One region of the Viridibacillus sp. FSL E2-0187 genome, then DNA from elsewhere that is predicted to be linked to it. Evidence: riboswitches for the same ligand, from Rfam matches in the RefSeq annotation. Region 1 holds a riboswitch; each other region holds the start of a gene.
The links. Region 1 has a riboswitch for lysine ahead of MHH85_RS18395 (amino acid permease). Riboswitches for the same ligand answer to the same signal wherever they lie in the genome.
Positions count from the first base shown of each region.

Region 2: linked by a shared signal. The riboswitch ahead of MHH85_RS03065 (aspartate kinase) and the one ahead of MHH85_RS18395 (amino acid permease) in region 1 are both predicted to bind lysine.
Region 3: linked by a shared signal. The riboswitch ahead of MHH85_RS19705 (transporter substrate-binding domain-containing protein) and the one ahead of MHH85_RS18395 (amino acid permease) in region 1 are both predicted to bind lysine.

Region 1 covers NZ_JBBOVG010000001.1:3,792,147-3,797,560, reverse strand. The annotation lists gene MHH85_RS18415 (M20 metallopeptidase family protein) at 1-572, shown strand, start outside; gene MHH85_RS18410 (VOC family protein) at 585-1,394, shown strand; gene MHH85_RS18405 (CynX/NimT family MFS transporter) at 1,614-2,831, opposite strand; gene MHH85_RS18400 (aminoglycoside 6-adenylyltransferase) at 2,979-3,845, shown strand; lysine riboswitch at 3,969-4,147, shown strand; gene MHH85_RS18395 (amino acid permease) at 4,255-5,414, shown strand, end outside.
Region 2 covers NZ_JBBOVG010000001.1:641,282-646,695, reverse strand. The annotation lists gene sdhA (succinate dehydrogenase flavoprotein subunit) at 1-415, opposite strand, end outside; gene MHH85_RS03075 (succinate dehydrogenase cytochrome b558 subunit) at 478-1,086, opposite strand; gene MHH85_RS03070 (YslB family protein) at 1,359-1,772, shown strand; gene MHH85_RS03065 (aspartate kinase) at 1,833-3,065, opposite strand; lysine riboswitch at 3,190-3,371, opposite strand; gene uvrC (excinuclease ABC subunit UvrC) at 3,431-5,206, opposite strand.
Region 3 covers NZ_JBBOVG010000002.1:111,473-116,886, forward strand. The annotation lists gene MHH85_RS19690 (LysR family transcriptional regulator) at 1-93, shown strand, start outside; gene MHH85_RS19695 (amino acid ABC transporter ATP-binding protein) at 152-889, opposite strand; gene MHH85_RS19700 (amino acid ABC transporter permease) at 912-1,655, opposite strand; gene MHH85_RS19705 (transporter substrate-binding domain-containing protein) at 1,719-2,573, opposite strand; lysine riboswitch at 2,710-2,891, opposite strand; gene MHH85_RS19710 (hypothetical protein) at 3,010-4,458, opposite strand; gene MHH85_RS19715 (hypothetical protein) at 4,794-4,985, opposite strand.

The sequences.
Region 1 (5,414 bases):
CACAGCAGTCCATCGACTCAATTGTTGTAGGTAGTGAAATCGTTGGAGCGTTGCAAAAAATTGTCAGTCGTCGCTTAAATCCATTTGATGCAGCGGTAGTGACAGTTGGTGTATTCCACGCAGGAAGTGCTTTTAATATTATTGCTGACTCGGCAATTATTGAAGGAACGGTTCGTACAATGACGGATGAAGTTCGTAATAAGGTAAAAGAAGAAATCTACTCAATCGTCAAAGGAGTAACGGAATCAGCACATGCAACATATGAAATTGATTATTTACATGGCTATCCAGCCCTTTACAATCATCCAACTGAAACAGAGCTTGTGAAAGAATTATTTGAAGTGGAATTCGGTACAGATTCTGTAATTGAATTTGAACCGTCAATGGGTGGAGAGGATTTCGCGTATTTTTTAAATGAAAAACCAGGTACTTATTTTAAAGCAGGCTCACGCAATGACGATGAACGAACTCATTTTGCACATCATCATCCGAAATTCGACTTTGATGAAAGAGCGTTATTAACAATAGAGAAAGCTTTTGTGAAAATCGTTTCACATTATTTATTTAAATAAGGGGATTTGAACATGACATTATCTTTTGATCACTTAGTACATTTTGTAGATGAACCAAAAGAAGTAATAACATTATTAAAAAATAAAGGAATTCACGCTGTTGAAGGAGGCGTTCATGAAGGGCGAGGAACGTACAATGCGCTTAGCTACTTTGATCTAAGTTATATAGAGTACCTTGGTACATACGATAGGGAGCTAGTAGCAGGGGCAGAACATTTACATCACAGTCTTATTGAAACAGTAGTAAATAACAAATTCAAAGAAGGTTTCGTAAGATTTGCAGCTCGCACAACGGATATTGAAGGGGTAGCAAAAAGTTTAAAAGAGCAAGGTTTATCAGTAAATGGTCCAGTACCAATGAACAGAAAACGACCAGATGGCAGTATTATTAGCTGGCAATTACTATACGTTGGAGAAGAAAATGACTCTCTTCAATTGCCATTTATTATTCAATGGGATGATAATGATGATAAGCGTAGACAGGAGCAAGTTGAAAAAGGAGTCATTGGAAAGCAACCAGAAAAGTTGGACTTTGCAGGTGTTACTTTTGCAGTCATAGATGCTGAAAAAACTGCTGAAAAATGGTCTCGATATTTAGGGTTAGAGGTTGCAGAAGCGTATGTCGATCCGGAGTTGAATGCTATTGTACAGGTTCTTACATTAGCTGGCGGTGACTTATACTTTGCTAGCCCTATTGGAGAGGGAGTTGTTGCAAAAGTATTAGCAGAACTAGGAGAATGTCCATTCCAAGTTAACTTCTCAGGAGCTAAAGAACCAGTCACATTTGATTTATTTAACGGTCGCTATCATTTTGAAAAGTAATTTATATAAATAATTGTATTTGTGTGGCTTAAAGTGGAGAAAAAATATCAAGCTAGCAGGTATAACGACAATAAGTATTAAAAGCTATTATGTAGTGTTCGAAACTATCTAATAGCTTTTTTTCTTTGGCTTGTTTTGTTGAGAGTATTAAGTTGGGGATGCATACCTTGCTTTTAGTAAAATAAAAAACTCCGAGCTAATGTAAGCTCGGAGTTTGCTCTATTTTTCGGGTGTAACATAACCTTCTTTTGCAGCATGCATACTAACTGCCACTAATAGCAGAACTGTAATGATGAATAGAATGATAGCTGTTGTCCAGCTATTGGTAATATCGTGAACATAGCCAAATAAAACAGGACCGATAGCAGCTAATAAATAACCAAGTGATTGAGCAGTACCAGATAATTCTGCTGCTTCATGAGCAGTACGTGTGCGCAATGAAAAATACATCATAGCTAAACTAAATGATGCACCACCTGCAAGTCCAAGTAAAATCATCCACAACACTGTTAAAGAGGTCCATCCAGCTAAAATACCTCCGAAGCCAATAAGATAAAGAACACCGAAAACTAAAACAAGAGGTCTTTGGTCTTTTCTACGACCTGCAATAATCGGAATCATAAATGTAGCAGGTAATTGTGAAAACTGCATAAATGAAAACATCCATCCAGCTGTATTTGCACTCATTCCTTGTGACTGCAACATTTCTGGAATCCAAGCAGCAGTTGTATAGAAAATGAGAGATTGGAGGCCCATTGCTAATGTAACTGTCCAGGTTAAAGGTGATTTCCAAAGAGGGACATGATCTCTATTAGTTTCTGAGTTATTAATTGATTCGGACTTTGCTTTACGAATTTGTGGAAGCCAAACAATAATAGCGATTATTGCTAAAATGACCCAAATACCTAGTGCAATTCTCCAACCGAGTTCTCCGCTAGCGAGCGGATAACTAATCCCAGCAGCAATGCTAGCCGATATATTCATTGAGACTGTGAATAACCCTGTTAATAATCCAACTTGTAAAGGGAATTTCAGTTTAATCAAACTTGGTAATAGAACATTTCCAAAAGCAATTGCCACACCGATTAGGGATGTACCTAATAACAGCATGGATGTCGTGCCTAATGACCGAGTGAGAATCCCTACAGCTAGTAATGCTGTTGAGAATAGTAAAGTACGTTCTATACCAAAGCGCTTTGAGAACTTTGGCGCTAATGGTGAAATAACGGCAAAAGCAAGTAAGGGAATCGTTGTGATAAATCCTGCTAATACATTTGAAATATGAAGGCCATCACGAATAAATGAAATGATTGGACCTACAGATGTTAAAGGAGCACGTAATGTAGAAGCGATGAAAATAATCCCAATTACAAGTAACCAAACATTACGATTCCATTTTATTTTGTTTTCACTTTGAACAGCTTGATTTGTTGCCAATTGTAACGCCTCCTATTACATATATTTATGAATCTTATAATATTTTAAACCCACTAATTGACAAAGGTTAATTATATCAAAGAAAATGGATAATTATAATAAGGTGATTCAAAATAAAATTGCCAATTTAATATGGGGGTATTGATGATGAGAACAGCGCAACAAATGATGGATTTAATCCTAGGTGTAGCGGAAAATGATGAGCGCGTACGTGCCGTTTGTATGAATGGTTCAAGAACAAATATTAATGTAAAAAAGGATCCCTTTCAAGATTTTGATATCGTTTATATTGTGACGGATATTAAATCAATTACTAATAATCCTCATTGGGTAGATATTTTTGGAGAGAGAATCATTATGCAAACGCCAGAAGATATGGTGTTGTTTCCACCTGAACTGGGCGGGCGCTATACATATTTGATGCAATTTTCAGATGGGAACCGAATAGATTTGATGCTTATCCCTGTCGAAGAACAAGAAGCATATTGTAAAGAAGATAGTTTAACTACTATTTTGTTAGATAAAGATGGTTCGCTTCCTAAACTCCCTCCACCAACAGACGTCAATTATTGGGTACAATGCCCAACAGAAGAACATTATAAGGATTGTTGCAATGAATTTTGGTGGGTTTCTACATATATTGCGAAAGGTTTATGGAGAAAAGAAATGCTCTATGCACAAGCACATTTTAATAATACGCGTGAAATGCTGATTCAAATGCTTTCATGGCAAGTCGGAGTGCAATCAGACTTTTCTAGAAGCGTTGGTAAAAATGGCAAGGACCTAGAGTATCTGTTACCAAAAGAAGTGTGGGAGCAGTTACTCGCAACATATAACAATGCTAGTTATGATTCAGCATGGCAAGCACTATTTACTATGTGTGAATTGTTCCAAAGTACAGCAACAAATGTTGCTAATATGCTTTCATTTCAAAGTTATGGAGAAAGTGAGAAAGTGCTCAATTACTTAAAACATATTCAAAATCTACCGAATGATGCGAAAGTTATATTTTGAAGTCTTAACAAAAATTGACTTAAATTGTTTTAATATTCAAGAAAATTTACATCTTGAATATAGAACACTCTTGTATTATAATGGGGACATATTAAATTAATATATTGCAATGCCTCATCCATTCGATGAGGTAGAGGTCGCGGTATTAAAAAGTAAAATGGATGAGACGAAAAGCGTCGGGGATTCTATTTGAAAGGGAATATCGCCGAAGTGATTATAAGCTTTTTCTTATAATCATTGGGGCTGTTGCCGAAAGGTGCAGAACTGTCACGTCTTAGCAGGCGTGTTGAGCTATCTTTATCAAGGTTGATGGGCATGTTTCGATACCATCGCATATTCCTTGTGATGGTATTTTTTATGACATCAAGTTAACCTTCTTGCAATGAAAAATGGAAAGAGGAGATTCTTAATGAGTAATAAAAATAATGGCCAAAGCGTAGAAACGCAAGGTCTTAATAGAGGATTGAAAAGTCGTCACGTGACGATGATTTCACTTGGAGGAACAATCGGTACAGGGCTGTTCTTAGCAAGTGGTGGAGCTATCCACGAAGCGGGTCCAGGTGGAGCGTTATTAGCATATTCTTTAATTGGTATTATGGTGTTCTTCTTAATGACAAGTTTAGGGGAAATGGCAGCATTTATGCCTGTATCAGGTTCATTTAGTACTTACGCATCTAAATTCGTTGACCCAGCGCTTGGCTTTGCTCTTGGTTGGAACTACTGGTATAACTGGGCAATTACGATTGCAGCAGAAATTGCAGCGGTATCACTAATTATGAAATTTTGGTTCCCAGACGTATCATCATTTGTCTGGACAGCAGGATTTTTAGTAGTCATCTTCACTTTGAATGTCTTATCGATTAAAAGCTTTGGTGAAAGTGAATATTGGTTTTCACTAATTAAAGTCGTTACAATTATTGTCTTTATCATCGTTAGTTTCTTGATGGTATTTGGTTTAATGGGTGGACAAGACCCAGTTGGATTCAAAAACTTCTTCATTGAAGATGGTCCATTCCATGGTGGTTTCTTCGCAATGTTCGGTATTTTCTTAGCAGCAGGTTTCTCATTCCAAGGAACTGAACTACTTGGGATTACTGCGGGTGAAACAGATGATCCAGGAAAAAATATTCCGAAAGCTGTTCGTCAAGTTTTCTGGCGTATCCTTTTATTCTACATTTTAGCAATTTTAGCGATTGGCTTATTAATTCCATTTACTGATGAACGTTTAGCTAGTAGTGATATTACAGTTAGTCCGTTCACATTAGTATTTGAAAATGCAGGTATCGCGTTTGCAGCTTCAGTGATGAATGCGATCATTTTAACGGCTATTTTATCTTCAGGTAACTCTGGTTTATATGCATCATCACGTATGCTTTGGGAGCTTGCTAAAGATGGTAAAGCACCAAAAATGTTTACTAAACTAAACAAACGTGGAATTCCAATGGCTGCATTAGTAGCAACTTGTTTAGTTGCTTGTGTATCATTCATCGCTTCATTCTTTGGTGATGGTGTTGTCTACATTTGGTTGCTAAATGCTTCAGGTATGTGTGGATTTGTAGCTTGGCTAGG
Region 2 (5,414 bases), 3.2 Mb from region 1:
GAGCGTATAGAAGTTGTTGTCCAGTTGTCGCACCAGCAAATGCTGTACGGTGCATTAATGTACCACCGAAACGACGGAAATCTAATAAACCTTCTGGTGTACGGTTAAACATAACACCCATACGGTCAAATAAATGGATGATTCCTGGTGCCGCATCAGCCATTGCTTTTACTGGTGGTTGGTTCGCTAAGAAGTCCCCACCGTAAACTGTATCATCAAAGTGGACCCATGGAGAATCCCCTTCACCTTTTGTATTAACAGCACCGTTGATTCCGCCCTGTGCACAAACAGAGTGTGAGCGTTTTACTGGTACTAATGAGAATAATTCAACTTCTGTGCCCATTTCGGCTGCTTTCATAGTAGCCATTAAACCAGCAAGACCGCCGCCAACGACTATCAATTTGCTTTTAGCCATGATATTTCTCACTCCTCTTTCAATTAGTAATCAAGCGCTTACATGATTTTAAGTGCACTGCCTTATACGAATGCAAGTAAAGCCGATACGCCGACTACAGATAACACTAAGAAAATTAAAATAGTAACATATGTTGCGATTTTTTGAGATTTTGGAGATTGAGTAATTCCCCAACTTACTAAGAATGCCCAAATACCGTTAGCTAAGTGGAAAGTTGCTGAAATAATACCAGCGATATAGAATGCTACCATCCAAGGATTAGATAGAACATCTGCCATCATGTTGTAATCAACTTCAGTTCCAAGTGCTTTTTGGATACGAGTTTGGAAAATATGCCAAGCGATAAATACAACTAGGAATACTCCTGTGAAACGTTGTAATACGAACATCCAGTTACGGAAAGTGCCAAAACGTTTAGTGTTTGGTTGTGCAGTGAAGGCTATGTACACACCATAAAAAGCATGGAACATTAATGGAATGTAAATTACAATCCATTCTAGAGCCCATAAGAATGGGAGACTCCCCATAAATTCACTTGCTGCGTTAAATGATTCTGCACCGTTTGTTGCTGTAAAGTTAATAAACAAGTGTTGCGTCAAGAACAGTCCAACTGGAATAATTCCAAGAAGTGAATGCAGTCGACGCCAATAAAACTCTCGATCTTTCGACAAAACTGTTACCCCCCTTAATACTGAAAATAGACAGACAAACAACTACCAACGCTTTCCAACGCGGTATCCATTGACTGCATATTTCATCATGGTACAATATTATGACAAGTTCATTGTACTCTCATCATGGCAGAGCGTCAAGGTAACTAGCACTATTTCTAGGTACCTTTAAATCACTCTTTTTTCTCGTAAACACATAAATATTCTACCAGAAAACGCTATTCTCTAACTCTGACAAAAATTAGACAAAATTAATTGAAAGAAGGCCAATCATGTCATCTACTAACACTCAACACTTCCCATTATTTGGTTACGAACTAATCAGAGATCACGTTCTCTCGTCTGTTCTTGGAAAAAACGAGGAAGATATCCTATATTGGTGCGGCAAAGAGTTAGCCCGCAAGTTTCCTTTATACAGCATGGAAGAAGCTGTTTCATTTTTCCAAGAAGCAGGATGGGGAGAGCTTTCTATAGAAAAACAATCGAAAGATGAAACGTTTTACACTCTCACTGGAGATCCTGAGGCTATGCAATTTGATAAACGTTGCTTCCGTCTTGAAAGTGGTTTCCTAGCAGCTCAACAAGAGAAAATCAGTGGTTTCTTAACAGAATGCTACGACGAAAAGAAAGCAAAACGTGGGCTTGTACGATTCCATGTTAAATGGGATCTAAAAGACAAACTATAGAAAGAAGCTGACTAAATATCTATTCAAGATGGCTAGTCAGCTTCTTATTATTTTATATAATTAAACTTGGATCGCTAGACTAGCTGCCAATTCAAATTCATCGTGTAATGCGTTTGCAGTCAATAACATCGATTCTTGTGGGATGACAACAGAAATTTTAATTTCAGAAGTACTTACCATTTTTAATGTAATGTTTTCTTTATGTAATCGATCGAACATTTTTGCGGCTACGCCAGGATTAGATACCATACCAGAACCTACAATCGATACTTTAGCAACATCCTCTTCGTAATTTACGTGACAATAACCAATTTTAGATTTATTTGCTTCTAATACTCTAGCGGTATCTGCTAAATTCTCTTTTGTAATAGTAAATGATACCGAAGGCTCTACCCCTTCTAGTATAGTTTGGACGATAATATCAACGTTAATATGATTATCAGCTAAAACTGTGAAAATATTGACTAAAGAACCTTTATAATTCCCCTCGTAACCTACCGTTACACGAACAATATCTGACATAAACGCTACTCCACGTACAACTAAATCTTTTTCCACTTCAACTTCCTCCTTCATAATTGTCCCTTCATCTTCTACATAACTAGAGCGAACTTCTAATGGGATATTGTAGTTTTTTGCAAACTCTACGGCACGTGGATGTAAGACACCTGCTCCTAAATTTGCTAATTCTAACATTTCATCATATGACAGTTCTTGTAGTTTGCGAGCTTTTGGAACATAACGTGGATCTGAAGTGTAAACACCATCAACATCTGTATAAATATCACAGCGCTCGGCACCTAATGCTGCAGCTAAAGCAACTGCTGTCGTATCTGATCCTCCGCGACCTAAAGTTGTAATATTGTTATTACTATCAACCCCTTGGAAACCTGCAACTACCGCAACCTGGCCTTTATCCAATGCTTTTCGCACATTTTCAGATTGGATTTCAACAATGCGAGAATCACTTGGAATTCCTTCAGTTAAGATTCCAGCTTGCCAACCTGTGAAGGACTGTGCTGATAGCCCTAAATTTTGCAATGCCATCGATAATAATGAGATAGTCACCTGCTCACCTGTTGTTAAGAGCGTATCCATTTCTCGTTTCGATGGATTTGGCATAATTTCATGTGCCATCTCTACTAGCTTATCCGTCGTTTTGCCCATTGCTGAAACAACTACGACAATGTCATAGCCCTTTTCTTTCTCTTTCTGAATGCGCTTTGCCACATGCAATACGCGTTCAATCGTTGCAACTGATGTACCACCAAATTTGAAAACTAAACAACTCACCCATAACCTCTCCCTTATTTGTTATGACGACCGTATTCACAATTACATCTTATGAAAAAAGCAGCCTTTCACACGTTTCCGTGTGAAAAGCCGCCTCATAGCATGCACGTTCAAAAGAACATTCATGTGAGATAGCCCTCCAGAACCGAAACGGATCTGACAATTCTACACTTGTTAAATGTAGAACCAGTAATAAATTGGAAATAGTCAATTTACCACTTCGGCGGCCTCCCCTTTCATCAGCAGTCATAGGATCTACTCATCCTCTTGCTAATTACTCTTGAAATCCGCGCCTCTATCATCACTAAATAGTGATTATTTATAATAGTAATGTTACCTTAACATAATTTTCAGATTACTACAATTTATTTTTCAGAAAAATGAGTAAATATGGTTTGAGCTAGTTTTTTTGGTACATTCGCAGCAATTAATTCTTCATATGTTGCCTCACGAATTTTTTTCACGGATCCAAATTGTTTGAGAAGCTGTTGCTTTCGTTTTGGACCAATCCCTTCAATTTCATCAAGAACAGATGTAATGGCATTCTTCTCATGTAATTGGCGATGAAAGGTAATAGCAAAACGGTGAACTTCATCTTGAATTCTTTGTAAAAGATAAAATGCTTCACTCGTTCTCTTCAATGGAATAATTTCTGGCGGCGAGCCGTACAGCAATTGAGAAGTTTGGTGTTTATCATCTTTTGCTAAACCTGCAATAGGAATATCTAAACCAAGCTCATCTTCTAAGATTTCTCTTGCCACTTCCATTTGTCCTTTCCCACCATCAATAACGATTAAATCGGGTAAAGGCAAGCCATCTCTTAATACTCGAGTATATCTTCGGCGAATAACTTCTCGCATTGCACCGTAATCGTCATGCTTTGCAGCAACCTGAATTTTATATTTTCGATAATCCTTTTTGCTCGCCTTACCGTCAATAAAAACTACCATTGCTGAAACGGCATCCGCACCGAAAATATGAGAGTTATCAAATGATTCTATGCGAAGCGGTATCGCAATATTCATCGCATTTCCCAATTCTTCGCAGGCACCTATTGTCCTTTTTTCTTGACGCTCAAGTAACTGGAACTTCTCAGAGATAGCAATTTGAGCATTTTTACTCGCTAAATCAACAAGTTCTTTTTTCTTTCCCCTTTGAGGAATTGTCACTTTTACATCAAGGACTGTAGCTAGAAGGTCTCCTTCAATATTCGTAGGTATAAAGATTTCCTTCGGCTTGATATGTTCTGCCTGTTCATAAAAGCGTCCCACAAATGTTAAGAATTCTTCCTCAGGGTCTCTATAAATCGGGAATAACGAAACATCTCTTTCAATCAACTTTCCTTGTCGTACAAAGAATACTTGGATACACATCCAACCTTTATCAACTGCATAACCAAAAACATCACGATTAGTTAAATCAGTAAGCGTAATCTTCTGGCGTTCCATGACAGTTTCAATATGGGTAATTTGATCTCGATATTCTTTTGCTCGTTCGAACTCTAATTTTTCAGCTGCATCGAGCATTTTTGTATTTAATTCTTCTTTAACTTCCCCGTAGCCGCCATTGAGAAAACTCGTAATATCTTGAATTATCTCTTGATATTGGTCTTTCTCAACTTCTTTTACACAAGGAGCTAGACATTGTCCTAAATGATAATATAAGCAAACTCGATTCGGTAAATTTGTACATTTCCTTAGCGGATATAGACGATCAAGTAATTTTTTCGTTTCATTTGCAGCAAAGCTATTTGGATAAGGTCCAAAGTATTTACCATTATCTTTTTTTACTTTGCGGACTATAAGAAGTCGAGGATGCTTCTCGTTCGTTATTTTAATATATGGGTACGTCTTGTCATCCTTCAGCATAATGTTGTATTTCGGATCATGTGTTTTAATGAGGTTTAATTCTAAGATAAACGCCTCTAAATCCGAAGATGTCACGATGTATTCGAAGTCTTCTATTTCACTAACAAGACGTTGCGTTTTACCATCGTGGCTGCCTGTGAAATAAGAACGTACGCGATTTTTTAATACTTTAGCTTTGCCGACATAAATAATTGTACCTTGACGATCCTTCATCAAATAACAACCAGGTTGGTCAGGTAAAATGGCTAACTTTTGCTTTAGTAATTCGTTCATCTTATCACCTTCTTAGAAAAGTGCGGGCACCTTAGCCAGTTCCGATAATCATAGACGAATTGACATATAGGTTGCTCTTTAACCTCCATATCAAATGAGTTTTTGAGCTCGAGGGCTAGGCACTGCATCTAAATTCTATACAAAATAGTTTTAATCTCTATATAATTGTAAAAAAAACCGGGAACCATTGTAGGAACCCGGTTTGATA
Region 3 (5,414 bases), on a different contig from region 1:
CGGAGTTTTTCCTATGTATATTCACCAATTATGGGAAGTAAAAAGAATACCTCCATGTTTATAAAAGAAATCAACAATAAGTGGCATATATAAAAAGCCGTTCCTTATATCAAACGAATGATGTAGGAAACGGCTTTCTTATGCAATACCCCTATTGTTTAAACGTGCGCTTTAGAAATGCCTTTGTGCGTTCACTTTGTGGATGATTAAAGATTTGTTCTGGTGAACCTTCTTCCACTATGACCCCTTTATCCATGAAAACAACACGATCTGAAACTTCTCTTGCAAATTCCATTTCATGTGTCACGATTAACATCGTAAGACCTGTACCTGCTAATTCCTTCATAACCTTTAGAACTTCTCCAACCATTTCTGGGTCGAGTGCAGATGTTGGTTCATCAAAAAGTAATACATCTGGTTCCATAGACAGCGCTCTAGCAATAGCTACACGTTGCTTTTGACCACCTGATAATTGGTGTGGCTTCGCATTGACATAACGATCTAAACCAACAACCTTCAAGTACTTCATAGCAACATTCTCAGCATCACTTTTAGAGCGTTTTAAAACCTTTGTTTGACCTACAATACAATTTGTTAATACATTAAGGTTATTAAACAAATTGAATGATTGGAATACCATACCTAGTTTTGTACGATAATTATTTATATTATGGTTGTTATCTAGAATATTGTCACCTTGATAAACAATCTGTCCTCCACTTGGTCTTTCTAATAAGTTAATACAACGTAGAAGCGTAGATTTCCCTGATCCTGAAGAGCCGATGACACAGACAACTTCCCCTTTGTTTACAGAGAAATCAATGTCTTTAAGAACTTCATGAGTGCCAAAGGATTTGCTTAGATGTTGTATCTCGATTACATTTTTCATAAGTCTATCTCCTTTGCCCGCATCATGCTTTTTTGCCTTCCATTTGTTCTAGATCATCAATCATTTGATAGTTTTGTGGACCATCTAATCGTTTTTCAAAGTAGTGTAGAATTTTCGTCACTACGAATGTCATGATTAAGTATAAAATACATGCTACAAAGAATGACTCGAAATATCTGAAATTATTCCCCGAAACAGATTTTGTTTGGAAGTATAGTTCTGTAACCCCAATTACATTCAATACTGATGTATCTTTAATATTCATAACAAATTGGTTACCTGTTGCAGGTAAAATATTCCTTAAAACTTGTGGTAATACTACATGAATCATAGTTTGCCAATGATTCATGCCAATCGCTTGAGCTGCTTCAAATTGGCCTTTATCTACTGAGATAATGCCGCCACGTACAATTTCAGCCATATACGCTCCTGTATTAATAGCAACGATAAAAATTGCTGCAAACGTGCGGTCCATATCTACACCAAATGCTTGGGCAGCACCATAGAAAACTACCATTGCCTGAACAATCATTGGTGTACCTCGGAAAAATCCTACGTATATCCCAAGAATTATATTTATTAGTTTTAATACAATTCTTTTTAATCCTCTTTCAGGTTTAGGAATCGTATTAATAATACCGATAAGTAATCCAATGATTGCACCGAAAACAGTACCAAGTGTTGCAATTAATAACGTCATCCATGCCCCGCGAAGGAACATTTCCCAGTTTTCTGTTGCTATACTTATAATCCAATCAATACTCATACTGTTCCTCCTTCAAAAGCAGTAATACCGACTGCTTCATATGCAGCCGGTATCCGTCATACATTATTTTGCAGCTGGTTGGTTTGCAATCGCTTTATCCATAATTTCTGTACGCTCTTCTTCAGAGATACCTTTTAAAATTTCATTAATTTTATCTTTTAATTCGCTATCTTTTTCAATACCTACAGCAATTGCTGTATCTTCTTCAGACGCTTTAAAGCCATCTGTGAATTCAACCATTACAAATTTATCATTTGCAGCTGAAGAACTAATACCTTCTGGACGTTCAGATACATAACCATCAATCACACCTGATTCAAGTGCTACACGCATTGCAGGGAAGTTATCCATTGCAGCTTGTTTTTTAACACCAGTAATTTGATCTATTACATCATAGTGTGTTGTATTTAATTGACCTGTAATTTTGGCACCACTAAAATCTTGGATTGATTTAGCTTTCTCGTATTTACTGCCCTTTTTAACAACCATTACATAATTAGATGTATAGTAGTTATCAGTGAAATCAATTGTCTTTTTACGCTTTTCAGTTGGAGACATACCCGCCATAATTGCATCAATTTTACCTGAAGTTAATGAAGGTACTAGACCGTCCCATTCTGTTTTGACGATTACTAGTTCTTTTCCTAAAGATTCTGCAACTCTTTTTGCAATCTCAACATCATAACCGCCAGCATATTCTGCGTTACCAGAGATTTTCACGCCGCCGTTTGAATCATCCTTTTGTGTCCAGTTAAACGGAGGGTATCCCGCTTCCATACCAATTGTGAATGTTTCTTTTTTTGTTTCCCCTTCAGTAGATGCACCTGATCCCGAACCTGCATCTTTAGTCCCACAACCAGCTAATAGTAAAATAGCAAGTAGTGTCATAGCAGAAAAAATTGCCCATGTTTTTTTCATATTATATTCTCCCCCTCTAAATAATATCCTTAATTTTCTTCAAAATACTAAAAAAGGCTATTGTACGTATAAAAAACGCGCCCTGAGATGAACTCAGGTCGCATTGTACAATAGCCTAAATCCTCTACTTATCCCTTAATGAGATAGCTCAACTCAACGAACTAGGACGTTCATTGAGACAGTCCTGCAGTTATTAACTGCAGACCCAGCAAGTAACATCGAGTGTATTACAAACTTCGGCGACATCTCCTTCTCAATAGTTTCATAGTTTCTCAAGCTCCACTAAAGACTAATAGATATCGCGCCTCTACCTCACCTATTAAAAAGTGAGGTCGTATTCAATTATCATTGTACACAGTCTACAGTAACGAACTTTCACTGTCAACAACCATTTTGTTAAATACTCAGAATACTATTTTCTTTCTTACAACTAGTTTTAGCCTCTAATAAAATCTGATTCAGTGTACGTAACTTCACCTGTTGTAGCATTAATCTTATCAATTACACCATTTTCAGAAGGGGTGTTAACAGAATAATTTAAGCTATAGATTGTCATTTCATCATCTTCATCTATCTCTTCAAAACGTGAAAGTTTCATCTGCAAACTCTGTTTATATATAGCATCCGCTTCTTCCAATGTAATCAATGGTGTAGTACTAACACCTCGAATAGCCTCCATATTTAATGCACTATACAGACAAGAACGAATAATCCCAGTATGTATACCTACTTCAATTAGGACGGAGTATTTGTCTAATTTGTATTCATGGAAAAATGGGATAAAAGTAAACATAATCGTCGGCTCATCTTCATGTTCGTCTTCATGCTCGTCTTCATCATATTCGCCCACATTGAAGAAATCCTCATCTGTATCATCATCAAATTCTTCTGTATCATCATTCGACATAGATTGTTCTTCAAGCATGTATTTATAATGTATTTCACCAGCAATAATCTCTAAAAATTGCATTGCATTTTCTTTCAATTGCTCAAAAGGTAACTCAGTCTTTACTTCTGTATCCCATTCCACATTAGATTCATAGTTAGCACCCGCATCATCAAAATGTAGCACTTCGATTACAGCTTCTGCTTCTTCACCATTGGCATCTAACTCTTCCGCATCATACCAATATAAATTACCCTCTTCTTCACGTAATACATATTGATCGGTTGCACCTAATAATTTTGGCAATGCCTTTGTTACTTGAACAGGTGTAACAGCAAATTGTTCAAGCTTTGATTCACTGAACAACTGACTAGCTTTTTGAACTTCCCCGCCAACAGTAACACCTATATAATCTCGAATTGGTTGATAAACTAACTCAAATTCTCCTTGCTCTTCATTTTCTTCGATTCCTAATTCCACTAATGTTTCTTTACATAAAATTTCTCTTGCTTCAGCTTCTGTTACTTCTACTTTTGGATATGTAAGTTGATAATACTCTTGGAATATAGTAGCCGCTGTAATAGTACCGTATGAATTGATCTCTATAACTGCACCAGAATTAGGTAAAGGGAGTTTTAATTTTTTATCTATAGCTTCATAAACTACTAAATATTCCCCTTCGCCAATCTCAGAGAAATTACTAAATTGTACTGCTTCACGGCCGAAATCCTTCACAAAGGACTCTGTAATATGTAAAATTTCATCCATCCCAAGTTCTTCTAGACTTTCTAACTCTACATCGTTATTTTCTACTAATCTATCAAAATCAATATTGATGTTTGTCAGCTCTTTATCGTCCGTCACTTCAATATAACCGTATTTGACATCATTTCGTGCATCCAGTACTTCAATACTATCTTCCATCGTTTCATCCTCATTTATTACAATGGAAGGCTGTCCAATTAAATATTTCTTCAATTTCATTTCTATCTCTATCATACGATGCTCCCTTTCAAGAAATGTATTATTGTTACTATAATATTAACTTCTTAAACAGTGAATTACTATCAAATCGGACATAATATAAAAAAATTAACTACAAATAACGTCATATTTCTAATTTAACAGAAAAAAAACCAAAAAAAAGAAAAAAGACTCATCATTCGCAAGTCTTTTTTCCTGTCATTATCCAATTAAAACTAAATTAACCCATAAATATATTCTGTATGTGATAACTCTCCAATAAGCAGATATCCCTATATAAGTTATATTAAATTTATCGATTTAGCCTTTTATTACGTTATTGATACTCAAATATATATTATAAAATGCTCTTAGTATTTTGGGTCATCTAACGCCTGATAGTCTTGTTGATATTTACCGCCATCAGCAACTTCTGCATGATATAAAGCTTTCAATGCATAGTTTTTTTCAAGATCTAAAGATTTTTTCAACTCTTTAAATTTTGTATGCAATTCTTTGTTTTCATTTATTAATTGTTGCATTTGTGATTTAATGTATTTCAAAGATTTTCATCTCCTTTCAGATGGTTAATCTATTTAATTAGTATACCACTAAATGTAATGCTTTTTAATGTCCATAATTTGCTTAAATTAAAGTGAATATTTTGAAATTCTAAGAACAGAAATAATTAGAAGGAACTTTTCAATGTAACTACCAGTGATGAAGATCAAACTATACTACATACGATATTACTAAAAAGTTTTTAATAAATATGAATATAAACAGCGATTTACAAACTACCCTCTAAAACTTCAATGTATATTTTATCAAGATTTCCTAATGCTACTTTTAATAAATATCATCGTTTGACACTAATGGCTTCTCTCCCTTAAGAATCCCTAACATTAAACTCTTTTTTAACTTCCCAACGCGATTTTTTTATGAATATTTATTGAATAACTGCAGAAAAAGATGAAAACGCTTATTTTCTT